2 regions of the Xanthomonas arboricola pv. juglandis genome follow, and region 1 is predicted to be linked to the other one. Evidence: predicted binding sites of a transcription regulator. Region 1 holds the regulator's gene; the other holds the start of a gene.

Region 1 (3,205 bases):
CCCAGCACGCCCCGCGCGACGTGGCCCTGGTCACCACCGACACCCAGCGCGTCGGCGGCCGCGAGCAGCTGCACAGCTACGGCCGTCAGCTCGGCATCGCCGTGCACGAGGCCGACAGCGCCGAGAGCCTGCTGGAACTGCTCGAGCGCCTGCGCGACTACAAGCTGGTGCTGATCGACACCGCCGGCATGGGCCAGCGCGACCGCGCCCTGGCCGCCCAGCTCAACTGGTTGCGCGCCGCGCACCAGGTCACCTCGTTGCTGGTGCTGCCTGCCAACGCGCACTTTTCCGACCTCGACGAGGTCGTGCGCCGCTTCGCCCACGCCAAGCCCCAGGGCGTGGTGCTGACCAAACTTGACGAGACCGGCCGCTTCGGTAGTGCGCTGTCGGTCGTCGTCGATCACCAAATGCCCATCACCTGGGTGACTGACGGACAGCGGGTCCCCGACGACCTGCACCGCGCCAATGCCGCCAGTCTCGTTCTTCGCCTTGAAGATTTGCGGCGCGCTGCCGATAAGCCCTGTACTCCGGAGCACAACCATGCAGTCGCGTGAATACGCCAAGCTGACCAACGCCTTCCCCCTGTCGGCGACCCGTCCCGAGCCCCTGGGCCCGGTGCGCACCATTGCCGTGACCGGTGGCAAGGGCGGCGTGGGTAAAACCAACATCTCCGCCAACCTGGCCGTGGCGCTGGCCGACATGGGCAAGCGCACCCTGCTGCTGGACGCCGACCTGGGCCTGGCCAACCTGGACGTGGTGCTGGGACTGTCGCCCAAGTACACCCTGGCCGACCTGATCGCCGGCCGCTGCACGCTGGATGAAGTGATCATCGAAGGCCCCGGCGGCGTGCTGGTGGTCCCGGCCGCCTCCGGCCGCCGCCACATGGCCGAACTGGCCCCGGCCCAGCACATCGGCCTGGTCAACGTGTTCTCCGAGCTGGAGCGCGACCTGGACGTGATGGTCATCGACACCGCCGCCGGCATCACCGACAGCGTGCTGACCTTCTGCCAGGCCGCCCAGGACACCGTGGTGGTGGTCTGCGACGAGCCGGCCTCGATCACCGACGCCTATGCGCTGATCAAGGTGCTCTCGCGCGAACGCGGCGTGGACCGCCTGCAGATCATCGCCAACATGGTGCGCGACCCCAACGAGGGCCGCCTGCTGTACGACAAGCTGTCGCGGGTCTGCGAAAAATTCCTCGGCGACGTGTCGCTGAACTACCTCGGCCACGTGCCGCAGGACGACTGGTTGCGCCTGTCGGTGCAGCGCCAGCAGCCGGTCATCAAGGCCTACCCCGCCAGTCCGTCGGCGCAGGCCATTGCAGAAATCGCTCGCCGTACCTCGCGCTGGCAGGCCCCCACCGTGCCGCGCGGCAACGTCGAGTTCTTCGTCGAACGCATCATCCAACGGGGAGTGGCCGCATGAGCACCGCTACCGCAACCACGGCCAGCGCGCAGTACCGCGCCGTGCAGCGCAACAACGCCAACGACATCGTCACCCAGCACGCCGACCTGGTGCGCCGCATCGCCCACCATCTGGCCGCGCGCCTGCCGGCGAGCGTGGAAGTGGACGATCTGATCCAGGCCGGCATGATCGGCTTGATCGAAGCCTCGCGCAGTTACGACTCCGAACAGGGCGCCTCGTTCGAGACCTATGCCTCGATCCGCATCCGCGGCTCGATGATCGACGAAATCCGGCGTGGCGACTGGGTGCCGCGCTCGGTGCACCGCCGCGCACGCGACGCCGCCGCCGCCGTGCGCAAGATCGAACAGCACACCGGCCGCGCCGCCGCCGCCACCGAAGTGGCCGCCGCGATGGAGATGCCGCTGCCCGACTACCTGCGTCTGATGGAAGATGCCGCCCGCGGCCAGGTGCTGAGCCTGGAGTCACGGATCGAGGATCACGGCGAGCTGGACACCACCGCCAAGGGCGGCCCCAATCCGCAGCAGATGATGGAGCGTGGCGAATTCGGCCGCGAGCTGGGCAAGGCCATCGGCCAGTTGCCCGAGCGCGAGCAGCTGGTGCTGTCGCTGTACTACGAACAGGAATTGAACCTGAAAGAAATCGGCGCCGTGCTCGGTGTCAGCGAATCGCGCGTCTGCCAGATCCATGGCCAGGCGGTGGTGCGTCTGCGCGGCCGCCTCAAGGTCTTCGAACTGGCCGATGCCGGTGTCGAAATTGACGAATGATTTTTTCGCGCATTTTTTAGTGTTAGGAGCTTGATGTGAACAAGAACATGCGGATTTTGATCGTGGACGACTTCTCGACGATGCGACGTATCGTCAAGAATCTGTTGGGCGATCTGGGCTTCACCAATACCGCAGAGGCCGAAGACGGCAACAGCGCATTGGCGGCGTTGCGGGCCGGCCCGTTCGATTTCGTGGTCACCGACTGGAACATGCCCGGCATGACCGGCATCGACCTGCTGCGCAACATCCGCGCCGACGCCAAGCTCAAGCACCTGCCGGTGATGATGGTGACCGCCGAAGCCAAGCGCGAGCAGATCATCGAAGCGGCCCAGTGCGGCGTAAACGGCTACATCATCAAGCCGTTCACCGCACAGACGCTGGAAGAGAAGCTGGGCAAGGTGTTCGAACGTCTGGCGGCGACCGCCTGATGAACGCCACCGTGGAAGCCGATGCCGAACGTGCCGCCCTGATCGAGCGCCTGCAACACGCGCTCGATGCACTGGAAAGCGGTGACCAGGTCGCCTGGCGGCGCGAGGTGGACCACCTCGCCGCGCTGCGCACGCGCCCGATGATGCAGAGCCTGAGCCGGCTCGCGCGCGAACTCGGGCAGGCGCTGGGCGAGCTGCCCACCGTGCCCGAGGAAGCCGGCGAACTGGACGATGCCTGCTCGCGCCTGGACCACGTGGTGGAAATGACCGAGAAGGCCAGCCATCGCACGCTGGACCTGGTCGAGGAATGCCGCGAGCTGGCCAACCAGCTGCGCGACGGTGGCCTGAACCAGGACCAGGGCGCGCTAATGGACAAGATGCGCCATAACCTGACCGAGCTGTCGCTGGCGCAGAGCTACCAGGACCTGAGCGGCCAGATCATCCGTCGCGTGGCCGGCATCGTGCGGCGCGTGCACGAGGGCTTCGGTGCACTCGGCCTGCCGCCGAAGAATCCCGAGCCGAAGAAAGACGACGGCGGTCTTGCCGGTCCTGCAGTCAAGGGCCTGGACCGTCACGCGGTGTCGCAGG
Region 2 (3,205 bases), 910 kb from region 1:
ATTTGCCGCCGCCAGCGCCGGCAAGCAGGTCGCGGTGCTGGTGCCGACCACACTGCTGGCCGAGCAGCATTACCGCAACTTCCGCGACCGCTTCGCCGATTACCCGATGAAGGTGGAAGTGCTGTCGCGCTTCAAGAGCACCAAGGAGATCAAGGCCGAGCTGGAGAAGGTCGCCAGCGGCGAGATCGACGTCATCATCGGCACGCACCGGCTGCTGCAGCCGGACGTCAAGTTCAAGGACCTGGGCCTGGTCGTGGTCGACGAAGAGCAGCGCTTCGGCGTGCGGCAGAAGGAAGCGCTCAAGGCAATGCGCGCCAACGTGCATCTGCTCACGCTCACCGCGACCCCCATCCCGCGCACGCTCAATATGGCCATGGCCGGGTTGCGCGACCTGTCGATCATCGCCACCCCGCCGCCGAACCGGCTGGCGGTGCAGACCTTCATCACCGCCTGGGACAACGCGCTGCTGCGCGAGGCCTTCCAGCGCGAGCTCAGTCGCGGCGGGCAGCTGTACTTCCTGCACAACGACGTGGAAAGCATCGTGCGCATGCAGCGCGAGCTGTCCGAACTGGTGCCGGAAGCGCGCATCGGTATCGCGCATGGGCAGATGCCCGAGCGCGAACTGGAGCGGGTGATGCTGGATTTCCAGAAGCAGCGCTTCAACGTGTTGCTGTCGACCACGATCATCGAGTCGGGTATCGACATCCCCAATGCCAACACCATCATCATCAACCGCGCCGACCGCTTCGGCCTGGCGCAGTTGCACCAGCTGCGCGGCCGCGTCGGCCGCTCGCATCACCGCGCCTATGCGTACCTGGTGGTGCCGGATCGTCGCTCGATGACCTCCGACGCGGAAAAGCGCCTGGAGGCGATCGCCTCCATGGACGAGCTCGGCGCCGGCTTTACCCTGGCCACCCACGATCTGGAAATCCGCGGTGCCGGCGAGCTGCTGGGCGAAGATCAGAGCGGGCAGATGGCCGAGGTCGGTTTCAGCCTGTACACCGAGCTGCTGGAACGCGCGGTGCGCAGCATCCGCCAGGGCAAGCTGCCGGATCTGGATGCGGGCGAGGAGGTCCGCGGCGCCGAGGTCGAGCTGCATGTGGCCGCGCTGATTCCCGAGGATTACCTGCCCGACGTACATACGCGCTTGACGCTGTACAAGCGCATCTCCAGCGCCCGCGACGCCGATGCGCTGCGCGAATTGCAGGTGGAGATGATCGACCGCTTCGGCCTGCTGCCGGACCCGGTCAAGCACCTGTTCGCGATTGCCGAGCTCAAGCTGCAGGCCAATGCGCTGGGTGTGCGTAAGCTGGACCTGGGCGAGAACGGCGGCCGGCTGGTCTTCGAGGCAAAACCGGCGATCGACCCGGTCGCGGTGATCCAGATGATCCAGAAGCAGCCCAAGATCTACACCATGGACGGCCCGGACAAACTGCGCATCAAGCTGCCGCTGCCGGAAGGCGCGGACCGCTTCAATGCCGCACGCGGGCTGCTGACGATGCTGGCGCCGAGATAAGCGCGCTGCCCGGTCGGTTGCGCCTGCTTTATGCAGCGCTCTCGACTGTGCAGGACGCAAGCAGGCGTCGGGCGCGTTGCGATCGCGGCGCGAAGTCAATCCGGTCCGGTGCGGCATTTCCACTAACGCCCTTCGCCCATGCGACGCCGGTCCGTGACGCATGCCGCCTGTTTCATGCGTTTTCGCGGCAGTGGCCGTGCACAGATCCATCCTGCACGCATTAAAGAAGTCGGCTGAAAGGCGGCTATCTGTCCTGCAGGACTGTCCAGGACATTGGTTTCCTGAGCCTGCTTGCGACAAAGCTGAGCAATTAATGCCCAGGCAGTGATGGATTTCTCAAATCCGTCACTGCACTGAATTTGGCCTAAATATTCCTGTCACGCGCCGATACCTGCATGGACCGGCATGTCCGCGTGTGCAGAGCTGCCCACGCAAGCCACGCCGGAGCGACCTTCTTCCGCGTCATGGCACGCATCCGTGCGCCATCGCATCGCTTGAGGCATCAATGAACACGCCACTGTCCGATCTACCCGCGCCGCTGACGCTCGCCCTGGAAGGCGAGATGACCATCCGTCGCGCTGCCGAACTCAAGCCGCTGCTGCAGCCGGCCTTGCTGCATCCGGGCGGATTGCACCTGGACCTGGGCGCGGTCAGCGAGATCGACACCACCGGCCTGCAGTTGCTGCTGGCGACCAAGCAGGCGATCCAGGCCGACGGCCGGCCATTTTCGCTGACCGATTCCAGCCGCGCGGTGGTCGATGTGATCGAACTGCTCGGCCTGCTCGAAGCGCTGTACCCGCACGCGGTTGCGGGTATCGGCGAACGCATTCACTAACGGACCGGCAACGCGTATGGATATGAACCAGCTGATGCAGACCTTCCTGGCCGAGAGCCGGGACCTGCTCGAAGACATGGAACGTCACCTGCTCGAAGCCGAGCGTGGCGAGTCCTCGCCGGATGCGGTCAACGCGATCTTCCGTGCGGCGCACACCATCAAGGGCTCGGGCGGCCTGTTCGATCTGCCGCAGCTGGTCGGCTTCACCCATGTCGTGGAAAGCGTGCTGGACCTGGTGCGCGACGACGCGCTGACGCTGAGCTCGGAACTGATCGCGCTGCTGCTGGTGTGCTGCGACCACATCCATGCCCTGGTGGAAACCGCCGCCGACCCCGCTCACGCCGATGCCGACGCACTGGCGGCAGAGGCCGAACCCCTGCTGGCACAACTGCAGACCTACCTGCAGGCCAGCGCATGCGGTGTCACCGCCACCGCCCTCCAGCACAGCACCCCGGAAAAACAGAGCGGTTACTGGCGCATCACGCTGAAACTGTTCGCCGACGCACTGCGCTACGGCAACTCGCCGCTCAAGCTGATCCGCAACCTGCGCGGGCTGGGCTCGGTCGAGTCGATCAGCACCGATGTCAGCCAGCTGCCGAGCTTCGAAGCGCTCGATCCGGAAGCCAATTATCTGGGCTTCCAGATCCTGCTGCGCAGCGATGCCGACCGTGCCGCGATCGAGGACGTGTTCGAGTTCGTGCGCGAAGACTGCGACCTGGAGATCCTCTCGGTGCCGGCACCGATGGACGCCAGCGCGGTGCCTGCCAGCGAGCCGGTCGCGGCTGCCGCGCCGGTCGTCGGCACGCTGGCTGCCGTCCCGGCCGCAGCGCCGGCACGCGCGCCGCAGGACACCG

Evidence for each region. The regulator FliA, encoded in region 1, starts transcription of late flagellar genes. The targets are predictions, from matches to a motif close to TAAAGTTTNNCNNNCNNNGGCCGATAA.
Region 2: the regulator FliA is predicted to act here: its motif matches at 1,881-1,907, upstream of KHN93_RS14310 (STAS domain-containing protein).

Annotation. Positions count from the first base shown of each region.
Region 1 covers NZ_HG999362.1:2,369,099-2,372,303, reverse strand. Annotated here, with positions in the region: gene flhF (flagellar biosynthesis GTPase FlhF) at 1-554, shown strand, start outside; gene KHN93_RS10345 (MinD/ParA family protein) at 541-1,425, shown strand; gene KHN93_RS10340 (RNA polymerase sigma factor FliA) at 1,422-2,189, shown strand; gene cheY (chemotaxis response regulator CheY) at 2,225-2,617, shown strand; gene KHN93_RS10330 (protein phosphatase CheZ) at 2,617-3,205, shown strand, end outside.
Region 2 covers NZ_HG999362.1:3,279,902-3,283,106, forward strand. Annotated here, with positions in the region: gene mfd (transcription-repair coupling factor) at 1-1,516, shown strand, start outside; gene KHN93_RS14310 (STAS domain-containing protein) at 2,022-2,351, shown strand; gene KHN93_RS14315 (chemotaxis protein CheA) at 2,368-3,205, shown strand, end outside.